4 regions of the Streptomyces sp. NPDC023723 genome follow, and region 1 is predicted to be linked to each of the others. Evidence: riboswitches for the same ligand, from Rfam matches in the RefSeq annotation. Region 1 holds a riboswitch; each other region holds the start of a gene.

Region 1 (7,714 bases):
CACCGTGGCCGCGAGCCCCACCCGGTCCACGAAGTCGTGGTGGGTGAAGCGGTGCACGTCCTTGGCGGACAGCCGGGGGTAGGGCGCGAAGAAGCGGTAGTACTTCGACTCGTCGGAGACCTGCTCGTAGAAGCTGACCAGGCGCTCGGCGTCGGCGGCGGTGATGGGACGCACCCGGGCGGTGCCGCCGTCGCGCAGCACCACGTCCGCCTCCCAGTGGGCGGGGTACTCCTGCCGGTCCGGCGCGGTCTCCATGGGGCCCAGCGTACGGCGCGGGTACGACAACGGCTCGGGGCCGACTGGGGCAGTCTGGGGGGACACCGTATGGAACACTGGTCACCGGTCACTGGTCTAGACAACCTTGCTCCGACCTTGAGCCGATCTTGGTCCAGACCTTGATCCAGACAACCCTGATCACCTGAAGGGCAGCAACACATGGCTGAGCGCCGCGTCAACGTCGGCTGGGCCGAGGGTCTCCACGCCCGCCCCGCCTCCATCTTCGTCCGGGCCGCCACGGCCACCGGTGTGCCGGTGACGATCGCCAAGGCCGACGGCACCCCCGTCAACGCGGCCTCCATGCTGGCCGTGCTGGGGCTGGGCGCGCAGGGCGGCGAGGAGGTCGTCCTGGCCTCGGACGCCGAGGGCGCGGACGCCGCGCTGGAGCGGCTGGCGAAGCTGGTCGCCGAGGGGCTCGAGGAGCTTCCGGAGACCGTCTGAGCCACCGCGCGCAGCACGGTCAAGCCGTGCCAACCCTTCGGGGACGGCACGGCTTCCGCATTTCCGCACCCGGACGCCGGTAATTCACCGGACCGCTGGCGAAAACATCCGCCGGGTCACGGCAAATAGGCAGCGGAAATAGACCTCGCCGAGGTCTCGCCGAATAGCTCCTCTTTGTATACGGCGGCCGTGTTAATGACGCAGGCTCGGCATGTTTACGGCACGTTGCGAGTTCCTCACACGCTCCGCGCGGTCGGCGGCCGGGGCGAAGCGCAGCCGGTGCGCGGCCGTGGACCGCTCGGTGTGCAGCGCGGTGAGCGACCGGGCCCGCTCGCCGTCGCCCCGGGCCACCGCGTCGACGATCGCGCCGTGCTCCGCCCAGGTGTCCGCCGGGCTGGCCGGCGCCTCCACCGCGTACATCCAGGCGATCCGGTGCCGCAGCTGGGTCAGCGTCGTGGTCAGGGACGCGCTGCCGGCCGCCTGGGCGAGCGTCTCGTGGAACCAGCCGCCCAGCGAGCGCAGGTCGTCGCTGTTGCCCCGCCTGGCCCGCTCCTGGCCCAGCCGCACCAGGCCGCGCAGCACCTTCAGATGGGCCTCGCTGCGCCGCTGGGCGGCCCGGGCGGCGCCGAGCGGTTCCAGCAGCAGCCGCATCTCCAGCAGGTCGGCGGCCTCCTGCTCGGTCGGTTCGGCCACGCACGCGCCCGCGTGCCGCCGGGTCACCACGAAGCCCTCGGCCTCCAGGGTCCGCAGGGCCTCGCGCACCGGGACGCGGGAGACGCCGTAGCGGCGGGCGAGCAGTTCCTCGGTGAGCCGGCTGCCGCGCTCGTAGACACCGGCGACGATGTCGTCCCGGATCGCCGTGCATACCGAGTGCGCCGGAATACGCATGACCGACCTCCGCTTTAATCCCCGTGAAACGTCGACGATTGACGCGTGTTCAGTGACTCTATTGCAATGCGCCGCACTTTCCGATGGGGGGTCGGTTTCGGTGGCTGTTCTTGGGCTGTTTTTGGTCACCTTTAACGCCGAAAGCCCCGGCTCGGGGAGCCGGGGCTTTCGAAGGGGCGTGCGGGGTCAGACGGTGACACCGTGGGAGCGCAGGTAGGCCACGGGGTCGATGTCCGAGCCGTACTCCGGGCCGGTGCGGGCCTCGAAGTGCAGGTGCGGCCCGGTGGCGTTGCCGGTCGCGCCGGAGCGGGCGATCTGCTCGCCGGGGTCGACCGTCTGGCCGACCGAGACCCCGATGGACGACAGGTGGCCGTACTGCGTGTACGTACCGTCGTGCATCTTGATCACGACCTGGTTGCCGTACGCGCCGCCCCAGCCGGCCTCGACGACGGTACCGGCGCCGACCGCGTGGACGGCGGTGCCGGACGCGGCGTGGAAGTCGATGCCGGTGTGGGTGCCGGAGGACCACAGGCCGCTGCTGGCCCGGTAGGCGGTGGAGACGTAGGAGCCGCTGACGGGCGCCACGTAGGTGGTCAGGCGCTTGCGCTCGGCCGCGCGGGCGGCGCGCTCCTTGGCCTCGCGGGCCTGCTCGGCGGCCTCGGCGGCCCGCTGCCGGGCGTCCGCCTCGGCCTTCTCCCGGGCGGCGGCGTCCTCGGCGGCCTGCCGCTGGGCGTCCGCCTGGGCGCCGACCTCCTGGGCCACGGAGTCGCCGAGGGTGATGACCGGGGTGAGGCCGGTGTCCTCGGGGGACGGCTCGGCGGCCAGCGCGGGGGCCGCGAGGGTGCCCAGGACGCCGGTGGTGGTGAGGGTCGCGACACCCGCCGCGCGGACGGTGCTGCGGTGGATCCGGCCGGGACGACGGTGCTTCCCGGTGGCGCGCGTGAACGCCATGTAGAGGCTGGTCCTTTCCTTCCCTCTCGCCTACCGGGTTAGCTGACGGGTTCGGAGCAGGAAGGTCTCCTACGGACCCCCTCGCCTCCGCGCGGGTGTCCGATTCACCCCAGGGACGATGGGTCCCCGGCTCCCCTGGCTCGCGCCGTACGGGGACTCGGCGATGACTGTCCGGTGCCGCGGGTGCGGCGCACTGCCTGACGAACAGCCGGGGAGACGCTAAGCGGGCGTCCGTTCAAGACTCAAACGCAACGGGGTTTTTGTTGCTCATCCCACAGGGCAGACAGGCAACCTCCGGATGAATTCGCCCCATTCGGACATAGGGCGGCTCCGGTGACAGAACAGTCACCGGAGCCGCCCCGCGCGCGCGTGCCGCTACTCGGCGCCGACGACCGTGACTTCGCCGATGCCGAGCGCCTCGACCGGCGCCTTGATCTGCGCCGCGTCGCCCACCAGGACGGTCACCAGGCGGTCCACCGGGAAGGCGTTGACCACCGCCGCGGTGGCCTCCACCGTGCCGGTCGCGGCGAGCCGCTGGTACAGCGTCGCCTGGTAGTCGTCGGGCAGGTACTGCTCGACCTGGTCGGCCAGGGTGCCCGCGACGGCCGCCGCCGTCTCGTACTTCAGCGGCGCGACGCCCACCAGGTTCTGCACGGCGACGTCCCGCTCGGCGTCGGTGAGGCCGTCCTCGGCGAGCGTGCGCAGCACCTTCCACAGGTCGTCGAGGGCCGGCCCGGTGTTCGGGGTGTCGACGGAGCCGCTGATGGCGAGCATCGCGGCACCGGTGCCGTCGGGCGCGGACCGCAGCACCTGACCGAAGGACCGGACGCCGTAGGTGTAGCCCTTCTCCTCGCGCAGGACCCGGTCCAGGCGGGAGGTGAGGGTGCCGCCCAGGCAGTACGTGCCGAGCACCTGCGCGGCCCAGACGCTGTCGTGCCGGTCCGGGCCGGTGCGGCCGATCAGCAGCTGCGTCTGCACCGAGCCGGGGCGGTCCACGATGACGACCCGGCCGGTGTCGTCGGCGGTCACCGGGGGCACCGGGCGCGGCTCGGCGGCCGAGCCGGTCCACGAGCCGAGGGTGTCGGCGAGCAGCGCGTCGAGGTCGACACCGGTGAGGTCGCCGACCACCACGGCGGTGGCGGTGGCGGGGCGTACGTGCTTCTCGTAGAAGGCGCGGACGGCCGCCGAGTCGATGCCGGCGACCGTCTCCTCGGTGCCCTGGCGCGGGCGGGACATCCGGGAGTCCGCCGGGAACAGCTCCTTGGAGAGCTCCTTGGCGGCCCGGCGCGCGGGGTTGGCCAGCTCGTGCGGGATCTCGTCGAGCCGGTTGCGCACCAGGCGCTCGATCTCGCTGTCGGCGAACGCGGGCGCCCTGAGCGCGTCGGCGACCAGACCGAGTGCCTTGGCGAGGCGGGAGACCGGCACTTCGAGGCTGAGGCGGACGCCGGGGTGGTCGGCGTGCGCGTCCAGGGTGGCCCCGCAGCGCTCCAGTTCGGCGGCGAACTCCTCGGCGGTGTGCTTGTCGGTGCCCTCGGAGAAGGCCCGCGCCATGATGGTGGCGACCCCGTCCAGGCCGGCCGGTTCGGCGTCCAGCGGCGCCCGCAGGAACACCTCGACGGCCACCACCTGCTGGCCGGGGCGGTCGCAGCGCAGCAGCGTCAGACCGTTGCCGAGGGTGCCGCGCCCGGGGGCCGGGAAGGCCCAGGGCCTGGGCTCGCCGGCCTGCGGCCGCGGGTGGAATTCCATGGTGGCCAGCTCGGTCACTTGGCCGCCTCCTCGTTCTCGTCGGTGGCGTCGTCGGCGTCGGCCGCCGGGGCGGTGGGCTCGTAGACGAGCACCGCGCGGTTGTCGGGGCGCAGGCGGGCCTTGGCGACCTCCTGGACCTCCTCCCGCGTCACCTCCAGGACGCGCTGTACGGCGGTCAGGGCGAGCTGCGGGTCGCCGAACAGGACGGCGTAGCGGCACAGTTCGTCGGCGCGTCCGGCGACCGTGCCGAGCCGGTCCAGCCACTCGCGCTCCAGCTGGGCCTGGGCCCGCTCCATCTCCTCGGCGGTGGGGCCCTGCTCGGCGAACCGGGCCAGCTCCTCGTCGATGGCGGCCTCGATGACCGGCACCTCGACGTCACCGGAGGTCTTCACGTCCAGCCAGCCGAGCGAGGGGGCGCCGGCCAGCCGCAGCAGGCCGAAGCCGGCCGCCACAGCGGTGCGGTCGCGGCGCACCAGGCGGTTGTAGAGGCGGGAGGACTCGCCGCCGCCGAGGACGGTGAGCGCCAGGTCGGCGGCGTCGCACGCGCGCGTGCCGTCGTGCGGCAGGCGGTAGGCGGCCATCAGGGCGCGGGCCGGGACCTCCTCCTCGACGACCTCGCGCACCTGCTCGCCCATCACCTCGGGCAGCGCGCCGTCCCGGGGGGCGGGCTTGCCGTCGTGCGAGGCGATGGAGCCGAAGTACCGCTCCACCCAGGCGAGGGTCTGCTCGGGGTCGATGTCGCCGACCACGGACAGCACCGCGTTGTTGGGCGCGTAGTACGTACGGAAGAACGCGCGGGCGTCCTCCAGGGTGGCCGCGTCCAGGTCGGCCATGGAGCCGATCGGGGTGTGGTGGTAGGGGTGGCCCGCCGGGTAGGCGAGGGCGGTCAGCTTCTCGAACGCGGTGCCGTAGGGCACGTTGTCGTAGCGCTGGCGGCGTTCGTTCTTGACGACGTCGCGCTGGTTCTCCATCGACTCGTCGTCGAGGGCGGCGAGCAGCGAGCCCATGCGGTCGGCCTCCAGCCAGAGGGCGAGCTCCAGCTGGTGGGTGGGCATGGTCTCGAAGTAGTTGGTGCGCTCGAAGCTGGTGGTGCCGTTGAGGGAGCCGCCGGCGCCCTGCACCAGTTCGAAGTGGCCGTTGCCCGTGACCTGGGCGGAGCCCTGGAACATCAGGTGCTCGAAAAGGTGAGCCAGACCGGTACGGCCCTTGACCTCGTGGCGGGAGCCGACGTCGTACCAGAGGCACACCGCCGCGACCGGGGTCAGGTGGTCCTCGGAGAGCACCACGCGCAGGCCGTTGGCCAGGCGGTACTCGGTCGCTGTCAGCCCGCCGGAGCCTGCCTCGGCGGTGGCCGTGTGACCCATGGGCATGTACGTCCCTTCGCTCGCGGAAACCTTGGGTGGAATCACTGGTCCGAACCGAATCACTGGTCGGAACTGCGGAATTCCTACCGATCCTGCCACTGTATGCAAGCGCGCGGAGCAGCGGAGAAGTTCCCGCCGCCGGTACGCCGAGAGCGAGCGCCTCCGGCGGTGGGGCGCGGGGCGGGCGCAGTGGCGGGAGGGAAGCGGGGGGAACTGACGGGGGCCGGGTCTCCCGGGGGCCAGAGGGACCGGGCTCGGGCCGACGGAGGCGGTCGTGGCCGGGCAGCCGGCCCGGCAGGCCGCACGGCGAACGCCGGTCGGGTGCCTGTCGCGGCGGACCGGCGCGGGTCTCGCGGGTCTGGTTTCGCGGGTCTCCCCTCGGTCTCCTCGCGGGTCTCCCCCGGAGGTGCAGCCGGCGCGGCCGGCAGCTGCGGCCGGTGGTGCGCGACGGCGTGCGCGTCAGGTCGCCGGGGGTGAGGGCGTACCCTGCGGGCAGCACCGGGCCGGGCGCCCGCGACGGGTCCTGGCCGGTCGCTGTCAGTGCCGCGGTCCACAATGGACCGCGTCAGATCACCGTTCACCGTTCACGCTTCAGCAAGGAGCCGGCAGCGATGGCCCGCCGTAGTACGAAGACCCCGCCGCCCGACGATCCGTTCGAGGAGAAGATCCTCGACATCGACGTCGTCGACGAGATGCAGGGCTCGTTCCTCGAGTACGCGTACTCGGTCATCTACTCCCGTGCCCTGCCGGACGCACGCGACGGACTCAAGCCGGTGCACCGCCGCATCGTCTACCAGATGAACGAGATGGGCCTCAGGCCCGAGCGCGGGTACGTGAAGTGCGCCCGTGTCGTCGGCGAGGTGATGGGCAAGCTGCATCCGCACGGCGACGCGTCGATCTACGACGCCCTGGTCCGCATGGCCCAGCCGTTCTCGATGCGCGTCCCGTTGGTCGACGGCCACGGCAACTTCGGCTCGCTGGGCAACGACGACCCGCCCGCCGCCATGCGGTACACCGAGTGCCGGATGGCCGAGGCGGCCGGCCTGATGACGGAGTCCATCGACGAGGACACCGTCGACTTCGCCCCCAACTACGACGGCCAGGAGCAGGAACCCCAGGCGCTGCCCGCCGCCTTCCCCAACCTGCTGGTCAACGGCGCCTCCGGGATCGCCGTCGGCATGGCCACCAACATGCCGCCGCACAACCTGCGCGAGGTCATCGCCGCCGCCCGGCACCTGATCCGGTATCCGGCCGCCGACCTCGAAGCGCTGATGAAGCACGTGCCGGGCCCCGACCTGCCCACCGGCGGCGTGATCGTCGGCCTGCCCGGCGTCCGGGACGCGTACGCGACGGGCCGCGGCACGTTCAAGATCCGCGCCTCGGTGACGGTGGAGACGGTGACGGCCCGCCGCAAGGGCCTGGTCGTCACCGAGCTGCCGTTCGCGGTCGGCCCGGAGAAGGTGATCGCCAAGATCAAGGACCTGGTCGGCGCGAAGAAGCTCCAGGGCATCGCGGACGTCAAGGACCTCACCGACCGCGAGCACGGACTGCGCCTGGTCATCGAGATCAAGAACGGCTTCGTGCCGGAGGCGGTCCTGGAGCAGCTCTACAAGCTGACGCCGATGGAGGAGTCCTTCGGCATCAACAACGTCGCCCTGGTGGACGGCCAGCCCCTCACCCTGGGTCTGAAGGAGCTGCTGGAGGTCTATCTCGACCACCGGTTCACCGTGGTGCGGCGGCGCAGCGAGTTCCGCCGCGGCAAGCGCCGCGACCGGCTGCACCTGGTCGAGGGCCTGCTCACCGCGCTGATCGACATCGACGAGGTGATCCGCCTCATCCGCTCCAGCGAGAACTCCGCGCAGGCCAAGGAGCGCCTGATCGAGCGCTTCGGGCTGAGCGACGTGCAGACCCAGTACATCCTGGACACGCCGCTGCGCCGGCTCACCAAGTTCGACCGCATCGAGCTGGAGGCCGAGAAGGACCGGCTCAACGCGGAGATCGAGGAGCTGACCCGCATCCTGGATTCCGACGCGGAGCTGCGCAAGCTG
Region 2 (7,714 bases), on a different contig from region 1:
ACCGCCAGCAGCGCGAGGGTCCGCCAGCGCCGGAAGGTGGTCAGCAACTCGTTGCGCAGCAGCCCCAGGCTCCAGAGGGCACGCGGCTCCCGCACTTCTGACATGTCTGGTACGCCCGGTACGTCCGGTACACCTGTTACATCCGGTACACCTGGTACGTCCGATGCCTCCGGTACGTCCGGCCGCATCTCAGCCCGCGACATCGAAGCCCTCCCCGGTCAGCGCCACGAACGCGTCCTCCAGGGAGGCCCGCTCCAGGCCGAAGCCGCGCACCCGGACCCCGGCCGCCACCAGCGCGGCATTCACCTCGGCCGGGTCGCGTTCCGGCGGCTCGGCCGTCACCCGGGCCTCGGCGATCACGACGTCGGCGGCGCCCTGTTCCTTCAGCACCCGGGCCGCGTCCGCCGTGTCCGGCGTGGTCACCACCAGTCGCCCGCGCGCGCCGGCGGCCAGGTCGGCGACCGGCCCCTGGGTGATCAGGCGGCCCCTGGTCATCACGGCCACATGCGTACACACCTGTTCGATCTCGTCCAGCAGGTGGGAGGAGAGGAAGACGGTCGTGCCGTCCGAAGCCAGGTCCCGCACCAGGATGCGGATCTCCCGCATGCCCTGCGGATCGAGCCCGTTGGTCGGCTCGTCCAGGACCAGCAGGCGGCGCGGCTGGAGCAGCGCCGCCGCCAGGCCCAGCCGCTGCCGCATGCCCAGCGAGTACGCCTTCGCCTTCTTGCCGGCGGCGGCCGTCAGCCCGACCCGGTCCAGTGCCGCGGCCACCCGGTCGCGCCGGGTGCGCGGGTCGGCGGCCGGGTCGGCGGCGTCGTAGCGCAGCAGGTTGTCGCGGCCGGACAGGAAGCCGTACAGGGCCGGGCCCTCGATGAGGGCGCCGACCTCGGGCAGTACGGCGCGGGCGGCGCGCGGCATCGGGCGGCCCAGCACCCGGGCGGTGCCCGAGGTGGGTGCGATCAGGCCCATCAGCATGCGGATGGTGGTGGTCTTGCCGGAGCCGTTGGGGCCGAGGAAGCCGAAGACACTGCCCGCCGGGACGGTCAGGTCCAGACCGTCCACGGCGAGCTGTCCGCCGCGGTAACGCTTGGTGAGTCCCCGGGTGGCGATGACGGCGTCGTCCATCGGCTCCTTCACTTCGTCCGCTGCGGGGTACGGGTGCTGCCCCTCACTGGTCCGCGTCGGCCGCCGCGACCAGCGCGTCCTTGGTGACGGCGCCCACGTACACCGTGCCGTCGTCGGTCATCAGGGCGTTGACCAGCCGGGTGCTGAACACCGTGCCCGTACCGAACTTCCCCTTGACCTGGTCGCCGAGCGAGTCCAGGAAGCCGCCGAGGTCGCCGCCGGCGGCACCGGTCGGCAGGCCGCCCTCGGCGCCGGTGTCGAAGGTCGCGACCGCGTTCCAGCCCGCGCCGATCACCTTCAGGCCGTCGAGGTCCTTGCCCACCTCGCCCTTCTGGTCCGCCTGGCCCGACGCGGCACCCTTGCCGGTCTCGGCGCCCTTGCCGGTCTCGGCGCTCTTGCCGATCTCGTCGCCCTCGGTCACCTTCGCGCCCTTCGGCGGCGTGAAGTCGAACGTCGACGCGGCCGGCTTGGCGAAGCTGACCTGGGTGAATCCGGCGTCCACCACCGCCGAGCCGCCGCCCGCCGGGCTGAGCGTGAACTTCAGCGGCACCCCGGTCTTCGCGTCCACGGCCACACTGATCGAGCCGACCGTGGAACCCTTCTGCTTCGGCTCGATCACCAGGCGGTACGCGTCCCGGCCGGCCACCTGCGCGGTGCCGTCGACGGTCACGGAGGTGGTGTCGTCGACCGACTTCAGGGCCTCCTCGGCGAGGTCGCCGGGCGTGGCCGGTACCTCCGCCGCCCGATCGTCCGGGTCAGCGGCGCCGGAGGTGTCGGCGGTCGAGTGGTAGACCTCGCCGGACTTGCTGTCGTAGCCCCAGACGTCCTTGCCGTCGTGGATCAGGCTGTACTCGGCGGCGTCCTGGAGCAGCGACACCTTCTGCCGGTCGGGGCCGTCGGCCGCGACGCGCAGCGTGTGCGTGCCCGAGGCCAGCTCCGTCAGCTGCGCGGACGGGTCCGCGGCGGAACCCTCGTCCGCGCCGCCGCTCCCGCCGGAGGACGCGGCACCGGACAGCAGGCCGCTCTCCAGACCCCCGAGGTCCGGCAGGCCCAGGTCGGTGCTGATCTTGACCGTGCCGGACAGCTGCTGCGTGTCCGACGCGGCGATCTTCTCCACGAGCTGCTGCGCCGTGATGTCGGGCAGGTCGGGGTCCCCGGAGTCGGCGAGCGCGGGAACCAGTCCGATGGTGGCCGCCGCGACGCCCATCACCGTGACCGGGACGACGTACCGCGCGGCCCTGCGGCGGCGCGCCCCGCGCGCCTCGGCCTCGGCAGCCAAGTCGGCATTGGTATCGGTACCGGTATCGGTATCGGTTCCGGATTCGTACGGTGCCATGTGCCCTACCTCCGTCGTCGCCGGCGGCTGTCCGTGACCTCGCCCCGTCACCCCGAAGTCCACCTTGAGCCGCCATTCTCACCCGAATCGGTGAGGATGTGTGGTTTTCCGTGATGACCATCTGACCAAATCGGCCACCGGAATGCGTCAGACCGCAGGCTCAACTCCGTGTACTGCTGCGGTATGACACGCGACGGCGGGGCGTACCCCGACCCGTAGGGGACGGGGTGTCAGCCGGCCCGGTGCACGACCGCGTCGCACAGCTCGACCAGCGCCGTCTTCGCGTCGCAGGCCGGCAGCGGGGCCAGTGCCGCGCGGGCCTCCTCCGCGTAGCGGACGGTGTCCCGCCGGGCCTGTTCCAGGGCCGGGTGGGCGCGCAGCAGGCGCAGCGCCTCGGCGTGCCGGTCGTCGTCGGTGAGGTCGGAGGCGAGCAGCTCGCACAGGGCGAGGTCCTCGGCCAGTCCCAGCCGGGCGGCGCGCTCACGCAGCCGCAGCACCGGGAGGGTCGCGATGCCCTCGCGCAGGTCGGTGCCGGGGGTCTTGCCGGACTCGTCGGGGTCGGAGGCGATGTCCAGCACGTCGTCCGCGAGCTGGAAGGCGACGCCGAGCCGCTCGCCGTACTGGGTGAGGACGTCGACGACCGTCTCGTCGGCGCCGGACATCATCGCGCCGAACCGGCAGGAGACCGCCACCAGCGAGCCGGTCTTGCCGCCCAGCACGTCCAGGTAGTGCTCGACCGGGTCCCGGCCGTCCTGCGGTCCCGCGGTCTCCAGGATCTGGCCGGTGACCAGCCGCTCGAACGCCAGGGCCTGCACCCGGACCGCCTCCGGGCCGAGATCGGCGAGGATCTGCGAGGCCCGGGCGAAGAGGAAGTCGCCGGTCAGCACGGCGACCGAGTTGTCCCAGCGGGTGTTGGCGCTGGGCACCCCGCGGCGCACCGCGGCCTCGTCCATCACGTCGTCGTGGTAGAGCGTGGCGAGGTGGGTCAGCTCCACGACGACGGCCGAGGGCACGATGCCCGGGGCGTGGCGGTCGCCGAACTGGGCCGCGAGCATCACCAGCAGCGGCCGGAACCGCTTGCCGCCGGCCCGCACCAGGTGCTGGGCGGCCTCCGTGATGAAGGGCACCTCGCTCTTGGTTGCCTCCAGCAGCCCTTCCTCGACTGCCGCCATTCCGGCCTGGACATCGGCTTCCAGAGCCTGGTCCCGCACGCTCAGCCCGAACGGCCCGACGACGGTCACGAGGGGTCTCCTGTCTGCTGGTGTCTACTCGCGGTTACACGGCTGGTCGATAGGTCGCTGCCATCACTCAAGTCAGCGTATCCGGTCACCTTTCGATCACCGATAGCGCCCACCGTTACAGGCCGGTCGGTATCAGATCATGAACTGTATGTTTTTGATCAGGCGATATGAGCGGACATGGATTGACATCACGGATCCCACCACCCCTCCCAACGTCGTGCGACCCGGGAACGTCACCCATTCGACCTATGGACCTCCGTTCCCACTTTCGGGCGAGTGACGCGGGCCGCCCCGCCACCACTGGCCCATAAAGCATGAGTTGGCCTTATTGCCCGATTTGCCTTACTTGTCGACGCCAGTGAGTTGACTCACGCTGTCGCCCGACCGCGCGGCACCGCCCGTACAGCATCCATCCCGTTGCCCCGTAAGCCAGTTGACCCTTGCCATTAGCAAAGGATCAAGCACCCCAAATGCCTCAGATCAAGGTCAACATGCACGTTAGGTGATTCCGGCACTTGTTCCGGACATGTGCTGTCGCATACGTTCCCGGCCTGTCGAGCGGACGCCGAATCCTGCCACCGCCCGACGCACCCACATCCGACTCATTCACGGCAGGAGCGGGGGACCCAGGTAAGTCGCCGCGCCGGTCCACCGGACCGGGGCGGCTCGGGGTGAAGCCGGGCCCGACAGGGCACGGCCGGGCACCTTTCCGCCCGAACCCGACAGCTCACCTCGCAGGCGTATGGAGAGGACCGCATCATGCCTGCAAAGGGCCTCCGGCACGCCGCCGGGACCAACCGACTCGTCCGCAAGCTCGCCCTCGCCGGGGCCGGCGCGGCCGTGCTCGCACTGCCGATCGCCGGCGCCACCAGCGCGTCCGCCGCCACCCCGGCCGCCGACTCGACCACGGCGACCACCACGGCCGCGATGACCGCGGCGAACGGCTACAGCAACAACCTCGACGGCTGGATCCGCCAGTCGCTCGACATCATGGCCGACAAGGGCATCCCGGGCTCGTACAACGGCATCTACCGCAACATCATGCGGGAGTCGTCCGGCAACCAGTTCGCCATCAACAACTGGGACATCAACGCCGTCAACGGCACCCCGTCCAAGGGCCTGCTCCAGGTCATCCAGCCCACCTTCGACGCCTACCACGTCGACGGCACCTCCTGGGACCTGTACGACCCGGTCGCCAACATCACCGCCGCCTGCAACTACGCGGCCGACCGGTACGGCTCGATGGACAACGTCTACAGCGCGTACTGAGCCCGGCGTCGCACAAAGAGGCACGCGAAGAGTCACGTGAAGAGTCACGTGAAGAGTCGTTCGAGGACGACGGCCACGCCGTCGTCCTCGTTCGACGTGGTGACCTCGTCGGCGACCGCCCGCAGTTCCGGGTGGGCGCCGGCCATGGCGACGCCGTGCGCCGCCCACAGGAACATCGGGATGTCGTTGGGCATGTCCCCGAAGGCAACCGTCCGCCGCGGGCTCAGCCCCAGGTGCTCCGCCGCCAGCGCCAGACCGGTCGCCTTGGTGACGCCGCTGGGCTGGAGCTCGACCGTCCCCGGCCCCGACATGGTGACCGTGGCGAGCGAGCCGACCACCGCGCGGGCCGTCCTCGCCAGCTCGTCGTCGGACAGCCAGGGGTGGCGCAGCAGCACCTTGCTGATGGGCGCCGCCCACAGGTCGTCGCGCCGGTCCACCCGCACGGCGGGCAGCGTCGGGTGCGGCATCAGGTACCCGGGCTCGATCAGCGTGAGCCCCGCCACCCCGTCCTGGTCGACGGCCGCGTGCACCTGGCCCACCTCGGCCTCGATCTTGCCGAGCGCGGTCTCGGCCAGCTCCCGGTCCAAGGTGACCGACCACAGCAGCCGGTCCGCGCCGGCGTCGTACACCTGCGCGCCCTGGCCGCACACCGCGAGCCCCCCGCAGCCGAGGTCGCCGAGCAGCGGGCGCACTCGCGGCGCCGGGCGGCCCGTCACCACCAGGTGGTGCGCCCCCGCCGCGGCCACCCGGCCGAGCGCGGCGAGCGACCGCTCGGAGACGGTGTCGTCGCCGCGCAGCAGCGTTCCGTCCAGATCGGTGGCGACGAGTGCGTATGCGGTGGGGTCCATGATCAGAGAATACGGACATCGCGCGCTCCCGACTCACCCTCGGCAGCCACTCGTTCACCGGTCCACATGTCCGAAAGCTGTCGCATCACCGGCTAAAGGCAGTTAAAGCGCTGTGCACCGGTTGGCAACAACATGCTCCGCTCTCTACCCTCCGAGCGGCCCCAGAGGTACCTTCCTTCTGTTTAGGGGGACTTGATCGGGGGGTCGGGTTGAGCAGTGGACGCATTCGGGTGCTGAGGCCTGGGGAACTGGGCGAGGGGGAACGGGAGCACTGGCGTGAGCTGCGCGCCAAGTCGCACGCCCCTCGCAACCCCTTCATGGAACCGGAGTTCACCGAAGCCGTGGGCCGGGTCCGGCCGCGGGCGCGGGTGGCGGTGCTCCACGACGGCGGCGAACCGGCCGGTTTCCTGCCGTACGAGCGCGGCCCGCTGGGGCAGGGCCGGGCCATCGGTCTCGGGGTGTCGGACTGCCAGGGAGCGGTACTGCGCCAGGGCCCGCTTCCGGACCCGCGCCAGCTGCTGCGCGCCTGCGGGCTGTCGAGCTTCGCCTACGACAACCTGGAGGCGGACCAGGGACTGTTCACGCCGTACGCCGCCCAGGAGTACGCCTCGCACGTCATCGACGTCGCGAACGGCTACCCGGCGTACGAGCGCGCGCTGCGCGCCCGGTCGCCGAAGTTCCTCAAGACCACCCTGGCCAAGGAACGCCGGCTCGGCCGCCAGGTCGGGGACGTGCGCTTCGTGTTCGACGAGCGCGACCCGGCCGCGCTGCGCACGCTGATGGCGTGGAAGTCGGCGCAGTACCGCAGGACCGGCCGCCGCGACCGGTTCGCGCAGCGCTGGATCACCGAGCTCGTCGGCCGGCTCGCCGCCACCCGCACCCCGGAGTGCGCCGGCACGCTGTCCGTCCTCTACGCCGCGGGGCGGCCGGTCGCCGCCCACTTCGGACTGCGCTCGTCGACCGTCCTGGCCTGCTGGTTCCCGGCGTACGACGTGACGGTCGCGAAGTACTCGCCGGGACTGGTGCTGCATCTGCGGATGGCCGAGGCCGCCGCCGCCGAGGGCATCGGCCTGCTGGACATGGGACGCGGCGCGGCCGAGTACAAGGACTCGCTGAAGACGGGCGAGCTGCCCGTGTACGAGGGCGCGGTGACGCGCTGGGGGGCGGGCGCCGCGCTGTACTGGCTCGGCCGCGAGCCCGCGCGCCGGGCGCACGGGTTCGTTCGCGACCGGCCGCGGCTGGCCTCGCTGGCGGCCCGGACGCTGCGCGGCGCGGCGCGGCTGCGGCGCACATAGACGACCGAGGACCGAGGGGGGATGCGTGTGTTCGGGACAGGGTGGGCGCTACGGGGGACGGCACGGGAGACCGCGGCCCGGGAGATAGCGGACTTCCTGCGCATCGGGCCGGTGCAGGTGGCCGAGCTGGAGCTCGGGGACGGCGCGGCCGCGCGGCCGTCGCTCAGACCGGGGCCGGGGAGCCCGCCGGTGACCGCGGGCGAGGTGTTCGTGCTGGTCCGGCGGGCGGGACGGCCGGTCGGCACCCTGCTGGGACGGGTGCCGGAGGGCGCCGACGCGGGGTCCGTGCTGGCGGCGCTCGCCGGGGACCTGCCGGGCGGTCCGGCGCCGGTCCCGCGGCCGGACGACCGGACGCCCCCGTCCGCCAGTGTCGTCGTCGCCACCCGGGAACGCGCCGGTCAGCTGGCCCGCGCCCTCGACTCGCTGCTCGCCCAGGACCACCCGGACTTCGAGATCGTCGTCGTGGACAACGCGCCGGTGACCGACGAGACCCGGGACCTGGTGACGCGGAAGTACGGCGAACGGGTGCGGTACGTGCGTGAACCGGTGCCCGGCCTCGCCGTCGCGCACAATCGCGGGCTCGGTGTCGTACGCGGCGAG
Region 3 (7,714 bases), on a different contig from region 1:
TCTCGTCGACCTGGGCGCGGGTGACGCGGGAGTGGTGGATGGCCGTGGAGTCGTACTCCGGGAGGTTCTGCGCGATCGCCGAGATGGTCGTCACCGAGCCGGCCAGGCCGACCAGCGTGCGGGCCTCGGTCAGTGGGACGGTCTGCTCGGCGAGGTCGAGGGCCGCCTCGATGTCCGCCCGCATCGCCGCGATCTGATCCTCCGTGAGCGGGTCGGTGACCGCGCCGTCCACCACCAGGTGCCGTTCGGTCATCCGGACGCAGCCGACGTCGACCGAGCGGGCTGCGCGGACGTGGTCGTCGCCCACGACGAACTCGGTCGAGCCGCCGCCGATGTCCACCACCAGGAAGGGACGGTGCAGGTCGGTACGGCCGGTCAGTTCCCTGGTGGCGCCGGTGAAGGAGAACTCGGCCTCCTGGTCGCCGGTGATCACCTCGGGTTCGACGCCGAGGATGTCCAGCACCCCGCGGACGAAGTCGGCGCGGTTCTCGGCGTCCCGGGAGGCGGAGGTCGCAACGAAGCGGACCCGTTCGGCGCCGTGCCGCTTGATGACCGACGCGTACTCGTGGCACGCGGCGAAGGTCCGCTCCAGTGCCTCCGGGGCGAGGCGGCCGGTGCGGTCGACGCCCTGGCCCAGGCGGACGATTGTCATCCGGCGGTCCAGGTCGGACAACTCTCCCGTCGCCGGGTCGGCGTCCGCGACCAGCAGCCGGATGGAGTTCGTACCGCAGTCGACGGCGGCTACTCGGGTCACTTCTCGTCCTCCCCGCGGGCGGTGCTCACGCACGGGCCCTTGCGCCACCACTCGGGCAGCATCCCGATCGCCTCGTCGCCCAGCGGGTTCACCCCGGGCCCGGCGGCCAGCGAGTGGGCGACCAGGACGTGCAGGCACTTGACCCGGTCCGGCATGCCGCCCGCGCTCGGGAAACCGGTCAGCTCCTCGATCTCGTCGCGACGCCGGATGTAGTCCTCGTGCGCGGCGCGGTACCCGGCGGCCAGCTCCGGGTCGGTGGCGAGCCGCTCGGTCATCTCCTTCATCACCCCGTTTGCCTCAAGGGTGCCGATCGCGGAGGCGGCCTTCGGGCACGTCAGGTAGTACAGCGTCGGGAACGGTGTCCCGTCGGGCAGCCTCGGGGCGGTCTCCACGACGTCCGGCTGCCCGCAGGGGCACCGGTGCGCGATCGCGCGCAGGCCGCGCGGCGGACGGCCGAGCTGCTGCCGGAACGCCTCGACGTCCGCGTCGGTGGGCTCGGTGCGCGGGGTGGGCGGCGGGGGCGTGTGCATGACTGGCTTCTGTCGGTCTTCCTGTGGGTCCTACTGGTGGTGGCTGGTGGCGGCGTCGGCCTTGTCGACCCCGTCCCAGACGGTGCGGTACCAGGGCCGGCCGGCCGCGCCGAGACCGGCCCGGGACTGCTTCGCCGTGCCCGGGTCGATGACGACGAAGCCCGTCTCCCCCGGCATCACATAGTGCAGCCGCAACCGGATCTGCTGCTCGGCGTAGGCGTCGTCCTGCCAGCGGGCCTTGAGGTCGCGCAGGTCCTCGACCCGCTGCCGGGCCTGCTGCTTCTCGCGCTGGAGGTCGGCGATCTCGGCGCGCTGGGCGACGTACTGCCGTATCGGGTAGGCGAGCACCACGACCAGGGAGCAGATCACCATCACCAGCAGCGCCGCCCGGCCGGTCAGCCGGGAGCGGCGGGCCTGCCGCTTGGTCTGCGAGCGGTAGACCCGGGCCGCCGTCTGCTCCCCCAGCGCCCGGATGCGGGTCGTGGTGGAGAAACGGTCCCGGTCCTTCACGGCCATCGCTCTTCCGCCTCCCGTGCACGCGCGTACGTCCCCGCACACGGTACGGGACCGGGTACGGGGACGTACGTACGACGCTGCGCTTAAGAGGCTGCTCAGCCCTTGCGGTCCCTACTGGTTCGCAGAGCGAAACCGGGGGAACGCGCTGCGGCCGGCGTACACCGCGGCGTCGTCGAGGATCTCCTCGATACGCAGCAGCTGGTTGTACTTGGCGACGCGCTCGGAGCGGGCCGGGGCGCCGGTCTTGATCTGGCCGCAGTTGGTGGCGACGGCGAGGTCGGCGATGGTGACGTCCTCGGTCTCGCCGGAGCGGTGCGACATCATGCACTTGAAGCCGTTGCGCTGGGCCAGCTCGACGGCGTCCAGCGTCTCGGTCAGCGAGCCGATCTGGTTGACCTTGACCAGCAGCGCGTTGGCCGCGCCCTCCTCGATGCCGCGGGCCAGGCGCTCCGGGTTGGTGACGAACAGGTCGTCGCCGACCAGCTGGACCTGGTCGCCGAGGCGCTCGGTGATGGTCTTCCAGCCGTCCCAGTCGTCCTCGAACAGCGGGTCCTCGATGGAGACCAGCGGGTACGCCTCGACCAGCTCGGCGTAGTAGTCCGTCATCTCGGCGGCGGTGCGCTCCTTGCCCTCGAAGGAGTAGACGCCGTCCTTGTAGAACTCGGAGGCGGCCACGTCCAGGGCGAGGGCGATCTGCTCGCCGGGGGTGTAACCGGCTTCCTTGATCGCCTCGAGGATGAGGTCGAGGGCGGCGCGGTTGGAGTCCAGGTTCGGGGCGAAGCCGCCCTCGTCGCCGAGACCGGTGGACAGGCCCTTGTTCTTCAGGACCTTCTTCAGCGTGTGGTAGACCTCGGCGCCCCAGCGCAGCGCCTCGGAGAAGGACTCCGCGCCGATCGGGGCGATCATGAACTCCTGGATGTCCACGTTGGAGTCGGCGTGCGAGCCGCCGTTCAGGATGTTCATCATCGGAACGGGCAGCAGGTGCGCGTTCGGGCCGCCCAGGTAGCGGAACAGCGGCAGGTCGGACGCCTCGGAGGCGGCGTGCGCGACGGCCAGGGAGACGCCGAGGATGGCGTTGGCGCCGAGCGAGCCCTTGTTGTCGGTGGCGTCCAGGTCGAACATGGCCTGGTCGATCAGCCGCTGCTCGGTGGCGTCGTAGCCGACCAGCTCCGGGCCGATCTGCTCGATGACGGCGAGGACGGCCTTCTCGACACCCTTGCCGAGGTAGCGGTTGGCGTCGCCGTCCCGCAGCTCGATGGCCTCGAAGGCACCGGTGGAGGCGCCGGACGGAACGGCGGCACGACCCGTGCTGCCGTCGTCGAGGCCGACCTCGACCTCGACCGTGGGGTTGCCTCGGGAGTCCAGGATTTCCCGGGCTACGACGACGTCGATGGACGGCACGAGCATCTCCTTCTTCAATGTGACGCTTCGGTGTGACGCATCTGTGTGACGCGGGTGCGCGGCACGCAGCGGCTCTGCGGGTCCGAGCCTAACCGGCTCCGGGCGATCGGCCAGCCGGTCACCCACCCGTTGTACGGAACCGAGAGTAAATTGTTTCCGAACGGAACAAAAGACTGCCGCGAACCGGACATGGCCCCGCCCCGGTGCGTACGGGGGAACACGCACCGGGGCGGGGAGTCGGGACGAGCCTCAGCTGAGGTGCAGCTGCTGGCCCGGGTAGATCAGGTCGGCGTCGTCGACGATGTCGCCGTTCAGCTTGAACAGCTTCGCCCAGCCGCCGTCGACGTCGTGCGCCCCGGCGATCGAGCTGAGGGTGTCGCCCTTGACCACCTTGTACTCGCCGTCGCCCTTCTCGACCTTCTTGCCGGTCGGGGTGGTGACGGTCTTGTCGGACTGCTGCGTGGTCTCGGCCGCCGGACGCTCCTGGGAGCGGGAGGCCGGCTGCTCCTGGGTCTCACGGGTCTCGGTGGAGCTGCTGGAGCCGCTGGAGCTGCTGCTGGACCCGCTGCTCTGGCTCTCGTCGGAGGAGCCGGTGTAGCCGCCGGCGCCCGACAGGCCGGTGCCGCAGCTCGGCCAGGCGCCCTTGCCCTGAGCCGCGAGGACCTTCTCGGCGACCTGGATCTGCTGGTCCTTGCTGGCCTGGTCGGCGCTGGAGGCGTACTGCGTGCCGCCGTAGGCCGACCAGGTGGAGGAGGAGAACTGGAGGCCGCCGTAGTAGCCGTTGCCGGTGTTGATGGACCAGTTGCCGCCGGACTCGCACTGGGCGACGGTGTCCCACTCGGACTCGGAGGCGGCGGAGGCGCTGCCCGCCCCCATCAGCGGGACGGCGACGGCGGCACCGGCCACGCCGGCTATGGCGATGGCGCGAGTGGCCTTGGACGGACGACGGTGCTTGCCCTTGCTGGAAAACAGCATGGTTGATCCCCTCACCGACGCCTGCGAGGTGAGCTGTCGGGTTCGGGCCGGTTCGGTTGCCCGGCCGTGTCACTTGCGTATTACGCGCGGACACGGCTTCACCCCTAGCCGCTCCGGCTCAACTGCCCGGTGCGGCACCTACCTTGGGTCCCCCGCTCCTGCCTTCGGCGCTTGCGCGACGACTGTTCCCGGGCTGCCGCTGGCAGGATTCGGCGTTGCGGCGGCCGGGGCCCGCGATGGCGAGCGGTCCTGACCGTAGACAGGACCCGGGCGGATTTACAAAGACGATCAGGGCTTCTGAGACCTATCTCTCACGGCGTTTAATACGGACATTCAGCCCGAACCGTGACGCGAACTACCGCTGCTTTTCGACCGGTTCGACCCCAACCGCAAGCTTCTGACCGGGCAGGATGTGATCGGGATCGGCGCCGACAGTGTCCTTGTTCTCGGCATAGAGGGAGGACCATCCCCCGGCGAGGTCAAGGGAGTCGGCGATGGCCCAGAGGTTGTCGCCGGCGCGCACGGTGTACGTCCCGTCGCCCGCGTCCCGCGCCGTCTCGTCGTCGCGCGAGGCGTGCCGCCCGGAGGCCGACTCCGAACGTCCGCTCGCCGTCTCGTCGTCCGCGCTGCCGCCCCGGTGCCGGCCGGCGCCGGTGTCGGTGAGGCTCGAAGTGCCGGGGCTGGGTTCGAGGTTGTCGGCGCTGTCACCGATGCCCGCGGTGTCGCTCTTGGTGGTGGGCGCGTCGCTCGCCTCGCCGGTGGGGGAGGCGGATTCGGACGATGTGCCGGACTTGGACGATTCGTCGCCACTGTCCGTGGAGTCGGCGGAGTCGCTGGAGTCCGTGGAGTCGGTGGCCGACGGGGACGCCGAGGAGCCGGAGCCGGAACCGGAGTCGGAGCCGGAACCGGTCGAAGAGTCAGCCGAGGAGCCGGTCGAGTCGGACGCGTCGGACGAGGCGGAGGAATCAGACGAACCAGATGAACCAGATGAACTGGATGAATCACCCGAGTCCGTGTCCGACGTCGCGGACTCGGAGGAATCGTCCGAAGCGCTGCCGTCCAGGCCCGCCAGCAGCCCGCAGGTCGGCCAGGCGGCGATGCCCTGGGCCGCCAGAAGCTTCTCGGCCACCCGGATCTGCTGGGAGCGGCTGGCCTGGTCGGCGCTGGTGGCGTAGGCGAGGCCGCCGTACGCCTCCCAGTCCTCCTGGGACATCTGCAAACCGCCGTAGTAGCCGTTGCCGCCGTTCTGGCTCCACGCGCCGCCGGTCTCGCACTCGGCGACACGGTCCCAGGTCGTACCGTCGGCCGCGTGCGCGCCGGTGGCTCCGAGGAGCGGGATCGCGATGGCGGAGCCGGTGACTCCGGCAGCGACGACCAGGGCCGGGGCCTGGCGGGGGCGACGGTGTCGGCCGTTCCCGGAGAGCATGCGGAGACCTTTCACAAGACAGCAGGGCCCGCACGGCGATTGGTGCTCGGTGCCGCGCTGATCCGTGAACGTATAGGCATACGATCACTCATCACAAGTTCATGCCGTGTAGATCACATGGAGATCACAGAGCTGAGCGCGTGTCACCTTTGCGTCTGCGACGAGCTGTTCCCGGCGCCCGGGGTGAACGCCACCGGCAGGATGCGCAGACCGCGCATGATGAGTCCGCCGCGCCAGCGCAGTTCGGCCGGGTCGGCGGCCAGACGCAGGTCGGGCAGCCGGGTCAGGAGCGTGGCGAGCGCGGTCTGGCCCTCCAGGCGGGCCAGCGGGGCGCCCAGGCAGTAGTGGATGCCGTGGCCGTAGCCGAGGTGCTGGCTGTCCCGGCGGGCGAGGTCGAGGGTGTCCGGGTCGGTGAAGCGGGCCGGGTCCCGGTCGGCGGCGGCGAGCACGACGAGCACCGGGTCGCCGACGGCGATGTCCTGGCCCGCGAGAGTCAGCGGCCGGGTGGCGAACCGCCAGGTGGCCAGTTCCACCGGGCCGTCGTAGCGCAGGAGTTCCTCGACGCCGGTCGCCAGCAGGCCGCGTTCCCCGGCGGCGAGGGAGTCCTGGAGGCGGCGGCGCTGTTCGGGGTGGGTGAGCAGGGCGTACGTGCCGTTGCCGATGAGGTTGACGGTGGTCTCGAAGCCGGCGAAGAGGAGGATGAAGGCCATCGCGGCGGCCTCGTTCTCGGTGAGGTGCTCGCCGTGGTCGGAGGCGCGGATCAGGCCCGAGATCAGGTCGTCGCCCGGGTCGGCGCGCTTGCGGTGGATGAGGTCGGCGAGGTAGCCGCGCATCTTCTTCACCGACCGCGCGACCCCGCCCCGGGGCCCGCCGCCGTGCCGGATCATCATGCCCGCCCAGTCCCGGAAGTCGTCCTGGTCCTCGCGGGGGACGCCGAGCAGGTCGCAGATGGCGTAGATGGGGAGCGGGAAGGCGAACTCGTGGATGAGGTCGGCGCTGCCGGTGTGCGCGAACCGGTCGATGAGCCGGTCGGTGAGTTCCTGAACGCGCGGTGCGAACTCGGCGACGCGGCGCGGGGTGAACGCCTTGGAGACCAGTCGCCGCAGCCGGGTGTGGTCCGGCGGGTCGATGTTGAGCAGATGGGTCATCAGCTCGGCCTTGCGCTCGCCCGGGATGCCGGTCTTGCCCTTGGCGTGGCGCCTTCGGCGTGGTGCGCCGGGTTCTTGGACAGCCGGGGGTCGGCGAGCGCCTGCTTGGCGTCGGCGTACCGGGTGACCAGCCAGGCTTCCACCCCGCTGGGCAGCTTGGTGCGGTGCACGGGGGCGTGCTCGCGCAGCCAGGCGTAGGCGGGGTAGGGGTCGCTCGCGAACTCCCAGGTGAACAGTTCGGGGGCGGTGCTGGCGGGATGGGTACGGTCGGTCACGTCCCGACCGTATCCGCCGCCGCGCTCACCTCGGCGTCCGCGTCTCCGCTTCCCGGATCGCGTCCCGGTAGGCGCGGGCCGCCGCGCGCAGGGCCGCCTCGGGGTCCACGCCCGCCGCCTCGGCGCGCACCGCCAGCGCCAGCAGTTCGTAGCCGAGGCCCGCGCCGCGGGGCAGCGGGACGTCCAGGTCCGCCGTGCGCGCCCGGGAGGCCAGTTTGGCGGCGAGGGCGAGGCCGGGCTGGCCGAGCGGGACGCCCTCGGTGACGGAGGTGCGCTGCTTCTCCGTCTGCTTGGTGCGCAGCCAGTGCGCGCGGACCTCCTCGGGGGTGGTGGCGGTCTCGTCCCCGAAGACGTGCGGGTGGCGGTGGATGAGTTTGGCGACGATGGTCCCGGCCACGTCGTCGATGGAGAAGGGGACGTTCGGGTCCTCTTCCGCGATCCGGGAGTGGAAGACGACCTGGAGGAGAACGTCGCCGAGTTCCTCGCGCAGTTCGTCGCGGTCGCCGTCCTCGATGGCCTCGACGAGTTCGTACGCCTCCTCGATGGCGTACTTCGCCAGGCCCTGGTGGGTGCGCTGCGAGGACCAGGGGCACTCGACGCGGATCCGGTCCATGACCTGGACCAGGTCGAGCAGGCGGGCGCCGGGCAGGTCGTAGGAGGCGGGCAGCAGTTCCAGTTCCGGCATGGCG
Region 4 (7,714 bases), on a different contig from region 1:
CGGACTCACCCGACCCCCTCGGACCCACCCGCCCCCGGACCCACCCGCCCCCGGACTCACCCGACCCACTGGGAGCGGCCCCTGGCCGCCCGCTCCCGGTCACGCGGGCGGGCCGCCCCGCCCCGTCCGCCGCTGCCCGGCCCGCACCCCCGTAAAATCGATCCCACTGTGTCTGATTCGCACCCCACCCCCGCAGCTCCCCGGCCGCCCCGCCGCAAGGGTGAGCCCCGTTTCCCGGACGGTCCCCGGGCCGATCCCGCCGGTGACCACTTCGAGCGGCGGATCCGCAGCTTCCAGCCCCGCCGCAGCCGGGTCACCGCCGGGCAGGCGGACGCCCTCCAGCGGCTGTGGCCCGCCTGGGGACTGGACATCGACGGGCAGCGGGTGCTGGACCTCGCCGAACTGTTCGGCGACGACCGCCCGGTGGTCCTGGAGGTCGGCTTCGGCATGGGCGAGGCCACCGCCGAGATGGCCGCCGCCGACCCGGGCACCAACGTGCTCGCCGTCGACGTGCACACCCCCGGCCAGGGCCACCTGCTGGCACTGGCCGAGCAGAAGGGGCTGACCAACGTCCGGGTGGGCAACGGCGACGCGGTCATCCTGCTGCGCGAGATGATCGCCCCGGACGCCCTGTCCGGCCTGCGCGTCTACTTCCCCGACCCGTGGCCCAAGAAGCGGCACCACAAACGGCGGCTGATCCAGCCGGAGTTCCTGGACCTGGCCGCGGCCCGGCTGCGACCCGGCGCGGTGCTGCACTGCGCCACCGACTGGGAGCCGTACGCGCAGTGGATGCTGGAGGCGCTCACCGGGCACCCGGCGTTCGAGAACACCGCGCCCGGCGGCGGTTTCGCGCCCCGTCCCGCGCACCGTCCGCTGACCCGTTTCGAGGGCCAGGGACTGGACAAGGGACATGTGGTGAACGACCTGCTCTTCCGCCGCGTACCGCACCAGGTGCAGCATCGGCACCAGGACCAGCCCCCCACCGGCGCCTGAAGCCCGGGCGTCGCCCCGTCTCGTCAGGATCGATGCCGTGGCCACCAGTAACCCGCCCCCGCCGGCCCCGCCCCCCTGCGGTGCCCCCCGCTGGTGGCAGCGCCGCCAGGTGCGCCGCGGCGCCCTGACCGCCCTGCTCGCGCTCTGCGGTCTGGTCATCCTGGCGCTGGTGCGCGAACAGACCGGCACCGAGGGCTTCCTGGTCGGTCTCGGCCTCGCCCTACTGCCCGTACCGGTACTGCTCGGCGCCTTCCGCTGGCTGGACCGGGTGGCCCCGGGCCCCTGGCGCAACCAGGTGTTCTGCTTCGCCTGGGGGGCCTGCGCGGCGGCGCTGATCGCCATCGTCGCCAACACCTTCGCGACCCGCTGGATAGCGACGGCCACCGCCGATCCGGCCGGCGCGGACACCTGGGGCACCACGGTGATAGCCCCGGTGGTGGAGGAGTCCGCGAAAGCCGCCGCCGTGCTGCTGGTCTTCCTCTTCCGCAGACGGGACTTCACCCGCCTGCTGGACGGTGTGGTGATCGCCGGCGTCACCGCCACCGGCTTCGCGTTCACCGAGAACATCCTCTACCTGGGCAACGCGTTCGGCACCGACCGCCTCACCGGCGACAGCGGCATCGCCTCCGTCACCGCGGCGACGTTCTTCGTCCGGATCGTCATGTCGCCGTTCGCGCACCCGCTGTTCACGGTGCTCACCGGCCTCGGCTTCGGCCGCGCCGCGCCGCGCGGCGCGGGCCGCCGGGCCCGGCCCGCCCTGTTCCCGCTGTCCGGTCTGCTGCTGGCGATGGGCACGCACGCGCTGTGGAACGGCTCCTCGGCCTTCGGCGAGTACGGCTTCTTCGCCGTGTACGCGGCGTTCATGGCACCGGTGTTCGGCCTGCTGACCTGGCTGGCCATCTGGTCCCGGCACCGCGAACTGGCCACCGTCCGCGCCGAGCTGCCGGTCTACGCGGCAGCCGGCTGGCTGACCCCGGCGGAGCCGTACGCGCTCGGCTCGATGCGGGCCCGGCGCCTGGCCCGGGCGCACGCCCGCCGGCATGCCGGGAAGGCGGCGGCCCGGACGGTCGCGGAGTACCAGGCGTCCGCCACCGAACTGGCGTTCCTGCGGCACCGGGCGCACCGCGGCCGGGCCGGCGCCGGTTTCGCCGCACGGGAGCGGGAGCTGCTGCACGAGCTGTGGCGCCGCCGGGAGACGGCCCGCCCGGCGCTGGACCACGCGGCCCGGACCACGGCACCACCGGTCCCGGTGGCGCTGCCCTGGACCCCGTACCAGCCGTTTCAGTCCTACCAGCCGTACCGGCCGTATCAGCCCTACCCGCCGTACCAGCCCTACCCGCCGGAGTATCAGGCGGCGGCCGGGGTCAGGGGTTGAGGCCCTTGCTCTGAAGCCAGGCCATCGGGTCGATGCCGGAGGCGGCGCCGTCCGGGTGGACCTCGAGGTGGAGGTGGGCGCCGGTGACGTTGCCGGTGGCGCCGACCCGGCCGATGACGTCACCCGTGTTGACCTGCTGGCCGACGCTGACGCTGATCGAGGACTGGTGGCAGAACCACAGCTCGGTGCCGTCGTCGAGGGTGAGGATCGTGCGGTAGCCGTAGGAGCCGGCCCAGCCCGCCTCGGTGATGGTGCCGGTGTGCACGGCCTTGATGAGGGTACCGGTGGGGGCGGCGAAGTCGAGGCCGGTGTGGTAGCCGGAGGACCAGTAGGCGCCGGCCTGCCCGAAGGTGGAGGTGATGGTGTACGAGGAGGTCGGCAGCGCGTACTGCTTGGCCAGCTCGGCGAGCCGCTCCGCCTCGGCCTTCTTCTTGGCCGCCTCCTCCGCCTTCTTCTTGGCGGCGGCGGCCTTGGCCTCGGCCGCCTTCTCGGCCTCGGCGGCGGCCGCGGCGGCCTTCTTCTCGGCGGCCGCCGCAGCTTCTTCGGCGGCCTTGGTCTCGACCTGGTTCTGCTGCTGCTCGGCCTGCGCCATGATCCGGCCGACCAGCGCCTGGCCGGCGGTGGAGGTCTGCTCGGTGTCGTCCTCGGCGGCGACGGAGACGATGCCGCTGAGCGGCGTGGCCGAGCCCTCGTCCGCCTGCTCCTCGTCGTCCGAGATGATCGAGCCGACGGACGGCAGGTCCGGCATGGAGATCGACACCGGCGGCTTGCCGGTCTGCGCGCTGGCCATGCCGCCGGCGCCGACGGCGGCTATGACACCGACGCCGAGGACGGTGGAGCTGCGGGCCAGTCCGCCGCGCTGCTTGGCGACCCGGTGCTTGCCGCGCACCGGACGGACGGTGTCCGCGGTGGGGTTCCACTCCTCGAACGGGCCCTCGTCGGGGCGGAAGGCGCCGTAGCCGAAGGTCTCGGGGCCGGGCTGGTTCGGCATGAGCGGGGCCTCGGGGGCAGGCCGGTTGGACGCCACGTGGGCGTGCTCCTTTCCTTCCGTCTCCGCCTACCGGGTTAGCTGACGGGTTCGGAGCGGGAAGGTCTCCTACGCGCGTATACGGGCCGTGTCTCCACGGTCGGATACGCCCGATTCACCCCAAGGTGGTGGTTCCCCGGTTCCCTTACGGGATTCGGCGCGTGCGCACGGAGCCGCCTTCTGTGACGGCTGGGACGACCGCGCTGCGTTATCGAACGTTAATAGAAGCGGGCCACTCTTTCCAAGCCGTTCCTCTTGATCATTAAGCTTTCCGCCCGGAACCAAGGCCGCACGAGCGGCGAAATCGGGGCGAGTTGACCGCCCCTCAGCGCCCAGCACCACCACCTCGCGCCCGGCTTTAAACCTGACGGTGTATCAGTTGTTATGCGGAGGGGGGTCACGCCGTCACCGTTCGTGACCGTCGTGTCCCGGCCTGCGTACGGCGAGCAGGGCCATGTCGTCCGCCATGCCGCCCCCGGAGTGCCGCCGTACGTCCGCGGCGAGGACGTCCAGCAGGTCGCCGGGGCGCCGGAAGCGCCGGCCGCCGAGCCGCGCGACCGGATCGTAGAACTCGCCCCGGGCGTCCCGCGCCTCGGTCACGCCGTCGGTGTACAGCAGCAGGGTGGCGCCGCCGGGGAACGGGGTCTCCTCCGCCCGGTCCGGCCACACGCCCAGCTCGCCCATGCCGAGCGGCAGCGCCACGTCCCGGCTGCTCAGGGTGCGCAGGCTGCCGTCGGCGTAGCAGAGCAGGGGCGGCGGATGGCCCCGGTTGACGACCCGGACCACCCCGTCGCCGTGCGGGAGTTCGACGAGGACGGCGGTGGTGAACCCCTCGAAGGCGTCCAGGCCCTCGCGCCGGGTGCCCTCCCGGGCCAGCGCCCGCTCCAGCCGCTGGGCCACCGCCTCCAGCGTCGACTCCTGCTCGGCGGCCTCCCGGAACGCCCCGATCACGACGGCGACGGCCGCGACCGCGCCCATGCCCTTCCCCCGTACGTCCCCGACGATCATCCGTACGCCGCGCGGGCTGTCCTGCACCGCGTACAGGTCGCCGCCGATGAAGGCGTCCGCCTGCGCCGCCTCGTAGCAGGCGGCGATCTCGAAGCCGCCGAGCCGTTCGGCGGGCTCGGGCAGCACGGCGCGCTGGGCCGCCTCGGCGATCTCGCGGGCGCTGGCGAGCCGTGCGTCGTTGCGGCGGACCAGGGAGTTGACGAAGACGGCGAGCACCGCGACCACCGCGATGGTGACCAGCTCGGTGATGGAGTCGACCTCGTGGGCGACGCCGAGGCCGACCTGGAGCCCTATGACGACGGCGACGGTGACCGCCCCGGTGAGCACGGTGCCGCGCCGCGAGTAGAGCGGGGCGGCGGTCAACGGCGCGGCGGTGTAGAGCGGGCCCGCGGTGAAGTACCGGGGGGTGAGCAGGTCGTACGTGGCACCGACGACGATCAGCAGGACCGGCAGCAGGCGTACCAGGGTCGTCCGGCCGCCGCGCCGGAGCCGGCGGCGCCGACGGCCGCCGGCGGGCGGTACGGGCGCCGGGGCGTCGCCGAGGCCCGGGTCGGGCACCGGGTCGCCGGGCAGCCGGCCGCCGGCCCTGGCGTACGGTCCCTCGTCCACGTCACCAGGCCGCACCGCTCGCCTCCCGCCACCGCCTCGGCTTCCCGTCCCGCCCGTCCAGGGTTCCGGGCGCGGGGGCGGGCGGCGACCGGTGGGGGGCCGTCCGGGTGGCGGAGGGGGACAGAGCCCGGACGCACCGATGGCCGGGTCCCTCGAAAGGGACCCGGCCATCGGCCTTGAGTAGCGGGGACAGGATTTGAACCTGCGACCTCTGGGTTATGAGCCCAGCGAGCTACCGAGCTGCTCCACCCCGCGTCGGTGTGTCACCAGCATAGACCATGTTCGGGGCGGCCCGCGCACACGTATCTCAGCGCCCGGGGTTCTCGGCGTGGGTGAGGGTCTCCCAGGAGACGAAGAGGTCGTCGGTGCCGGCCGGCCGGGTCCTGGCGGCGAGCTTGTGCGCGGCGGGCACGGCGACGCCGAGCCGGTTCTCCAGGTGGTTGAGGGCGACCTCCAGATCGGGCCCCAGGTTCTGTTCCACCGCTCCCCCGCACAGCCACTTCGGCGTCGTGTCCGCCTGCTGCTGCCGGGCGTGCAGCGCGAGGGTGGCCCGGAGCCGGTCCTTGACCTCGCCGTAGAGGTCGACGCCCTGGTGCCAGGCGGTCTCGGCGATGTGCGCGGTGGCGGCGACGGAGTAGCCGACGTGCGCGAAGTTCCGGCAGGTCTCCTGGGTGACGCCGTCCTTGTACGTCTGCTGCTGGTGCCAGTACGCGACCAGCCGCTCGCGGGTGGCGATGCTGCTGCCGGCCGGGGTGAACGGCAGCTCGCCGTCCTTCTCCAGGTAGAAGTAGGCGGGGACGCGGTCCCGGAACCGGCGCAGGGCGTGGTCGAAGGTCTTGTGGTCGTTCAGGAAGACGGCGGCCGAGATCGCGCCGTCGGTGGCGATCAGGTCCCAGTTGCCGTTGTGGTCGGGTACCTCCTCGGTCAGCCGGGGCAGGTGCGCGGTGCGCAGCATGCGCTCGAACCGCCGCACCCGGCCGTCCGGCCAGCCGGCGCCCGGGGTGTGCCGGACGAGTTCGGCGGCCCGCGCCCAGGTGGAGGCGGTCCATCCGGCCTGGAGCCCGGCGTTCGCCCCGGTGTGCTGCTTCAGCTTCCCGGACCAGGCGTCCATGATCTGCCGGGCCTTGACCGCGTGCTGCCGCTTGCCGGTCACCCCGAACAGCAGGGCCTGCGTGTACGCGGCGATGGCGTCCTCGCGCTCCTCCTCGCACCCCCGGCCGGCCTGTTCGCCGGAGGGGCAGTGCACGGTGGCGAACGGCCGCGCGGTGTGCCGGTACGACCCGTACGCGCTGTCCCGCATGGTCAGATACGCCTTGAGCCACGGCTGCCGCCCGGCGGTGGTGTTCTTCCGTACGGTGTCCAGCTGGGCCCGGCTGACCAGGACGCCGGGGTGGGTGAACTCCGCGTCGGCGGGCAGCGCCCGCGCCATCGCCCGGCCGGACTCCTGACCGCACCCGGCAGCGGCCGCCACGGCAAGGACCGCCGCCACCAGCGCCGCCGCCCGCCTGCGTACTGCCCTCATGCCCACCTCCGCGTCGTCGATCACTGGCAGCGTGCCCGCGGGGGGCGCGCGGCGCAGGGCGGGTTGGGCCGATCGGCGGTGCGGGGTCAGTCGTCGGGCGAGGGGACGGGGTCAGTCATTGATCGAGGGCGGGGGTTGCGGGGATTAGTCGTCGGTCGGGGCGGAGGTGCAGGGATCAGTCAAGGGCGGGGCGGGGGCGGGGGCGGGGATCAGTCGAGGAGGTGGCGGTTGGGCTCCTTGGCCCGTGCCTCGTACTCGGGCAGTACGACGACATCCGCCCCGGCGGCGGCCAGCACCCCGCTGCCGTCGGCGCCGGCGACGAACGTGTCGGGCTCCCGCCAGGCGGTGACCACCCGGCGGACACCGGCGTCGAGGATGAGCCGGGCGCAGGGCGCGGGCCGGGAGGCGCGCCGGGCGCACGGCTCCAGGCTGCTGTAGACGGTGGCGGTGGCGAGCCGCGGATCGGCCGGGCCGACCTTGGCGAGGGCGGCCTCCTCGGCGTGCGCCACGGGATCGTCCCCCTCCCGTGAGTGACCGCGGGCCAGTTCGGTCCCGTCGGCGGCGACCACGACCGCGCCGACGCTGAACGCCGTGCGGGACGGCGGACACCGCGCCGCCAGCTCGCAGGCGAGCGCCAGCCAGTGCCGGTCGGCGGCGGACGCGTGGCTTCCGGTGCCGGGGGCGGTGGGCTCGTACCGCATGAGCACGACGTCCTCGATCCGCCGGGTCTCGACCAGCCGGAGGCGGCCGCGCTGGTAGTCGCCGGGCCCGAAGAGGCGGGGCGCGGCCGGGTCACCGACGAGCAGCGGGGCGAGGACGAGGTGCAGTTCGTCCACTAGCCCGGCCCGCAGCAGCTGGGTGTGGACGCTGCCGCCGCCCTCGACCATGAGCCGCCGTACGCCGTACCGGCCGTACAGGTGTTCCAGTACGGCGGGCCAGCGCAGCTCGGCGCCGAGCGGGACGACGTCGGCGGCGATCCCCCGGCCCCGGGCCAGCTCGGCCCCCCGCTCCGTCGTGAACAGCGCCTTCTCCCCTCCCGTGTGCCAGAAGGCGGCGGCCGGGTCGAGGTCGCCGGAGCCGCTGACGGTGACCTTCAGCGGGTACTCCGGCTTTCCGGCCGCCGTCCTCGCGGCGCGCCGCTCGGGCGAGTTGACCAGCAGCCGGGGGTTGTCGGCGCGGA

The links. A riboswitch is a leader RNA that binds a small molecule or an ion and turns the genes downstream of it on or off. The one in region 1 is predicted to bind cyclic di-AMP.
Region 2: it holds a riboswitch for cyclic di-AMP, as region 1 does, so the genes downstream of both, AB0G32_RS04290 (transglycosylase SLT domain-containing protein) here and AB0G32_RS16325 (M23 family metallopeptidase) in region 1, are expected to answer to the same signal.
Region 3: it holds a riboswitch for cyclic di-AMP, as region 1 does, so the genes downstream of both, AB0G32_RS02345 (transglycosylase family protein) here and AB0G32_RS16325 (M23 family metallopeptidase) in region 1, are expected to answer to the same signal.
Region 4: it holds a riboswitch for cyclic di-AMP, as region 1 does, so the genes downstream of both, AB0G32_RS22990 (M23 family metallopeptidase) here and AB0G32_RS16325 (M23 family metallopeptidase) in region 1, are expected to answer to the same signal.

The regions. Positions count from the first base shown of each region.
Region 1 is NZ_JBFAAP010000012.1:88,281-95,994, reverse strand. Features, by position in the region: gene AB0G32_RS16340 (GNAT family N-acetyltransferase) at 1-255, opposite strand, end outside; gene AB0G32_RS16335 (HPr family phosphocarrier protein) at 436-717, shown strand; gene AB0G32_RS16330 (GntR family transcriptional regulator) at 910-1,605, opposite strand; gene AB0G32_RS16325 (M23 family metallopeptidase) at 1,792-2,556, opposite strand; cyclic di-AMP (ydaO/yuaA leader) riboswitch at 2,569-2,729, opposite strand; gene AB0G32_RS16320 (pitrilysin family protein) at 2,932-4,320, opposite strand; gene AB0G32_RS16315 (pitrilysin family protein) at 4,317-5,672, opposite strand; gene AB0G32_RS16310 (DNA topoisomerase IV subunit A) at 6,278-7,714, shown strand, end outside.
Region 2 is NZ_JBFAAP010000002.1:309,982-317,695, forward strand. Features, by position in the region: gene AB0G32_RS04270 (ABC transporter permease) at 1-104, opposite strand, end outside; gene AB0G32_RS04275 (ABC transporter ATP-binding protein) at 190-1,125, opposite strand; gene AB0G32_RS04280 (DUF2092 domain-containing protein) at 1,169-2,404, opposite strand; gene AB0G32_RS04285 (polyprenyl synthetase family protein) at 2,692-3,702, opposite strand; cyclic di-AMP (ydaO/yuaA leader) riboswitch at 4,291-4,457, shown strand; gene AB0G32_RS04290 (transglycosylase SLT domain-containing protein) at 4,462-4,971, shown strand; gene AB0G32_RS04295 (HAD family hydrolase) at 5,016-5,819, opposite strand; gene AB0G32_RS04300 (GNAT family N-acetyltransferase) at 6,050-7,114, shown strand; gene AB0G32_RS04305 (glycosyltransferase) at 7,226-7,714, shown strand, end outside.
Region 3 is NZ_JBFAAP010000001.1:487,157-494,870, reverse strand. Features, by position in the region: gene AB0G32_RS02365 (Ppx/GppA phosphatase family protein) at 1-754, opposite strand, end outside; gene AB0G32_RS02360 (DUF501 domain-containing protein) at 751-1,284, opposite strand; gene AB0G32_RS02355 (septum formation initiator family protein) at 1,315-1,800, opposite strand; gene eno (phosphopyruvate hydratase) at 1,912-3,201, opposite strand; gene AB0G32_RS02345 (transglycosylase family protein) at 3,451-4,176, opposite strand; cyclic di-AMP (ydaO/yuaA leader) riboswitch at 4,180-4,356, opposite strand; gene AB0G32_RS02340 (transglycosylase family protein) at 4,532-5,602, opposite strand; partial or broken gene AB0G32_RS02335 (cytochrome P450) at 5,746-7,025, opposite strand; gene AB0G32_RS02330 (nucleoside triphosphate pyrophosphohydrolase) at 7,051-7,714, opposite strand, start outside.
Region 4 is NZ_JBFAAP010000023.1:15,200-22,913, forward strand. Features, by position in the region: gene trmB (tRNA (guanosine(46)-N7)-methyltransferase TrmB) at 169-993, shown strand; gene AB0G32_RS22985 (PrsW family intramembrane metalloprotease) at 1,031-2,368, shown strand; gene AB0G32_RS22990 (M23 family metallopeptidase) at 2,358-3,395, opposite strand; cyclic di-AMP (ydaO/yuaA leader) riboswitch at 3,408-3,565, opposite strand; gene AB0G32_RS22995 (PP2C family protein-serine/threonine phosphatase) at 3,801-5,027, opposite strand; tRNA gene AB0G32_RS23000 (tRNA-Met) at 5,194-5,267, opposite strand; gene AB0G32_RS23005 (alginate lyase family protein) at 5,320-6,534, opposite strand; gene AB0G32_RS23010 (dihydrofolate reductase family protein) at 6,744-7,714, opposite strand, start outside.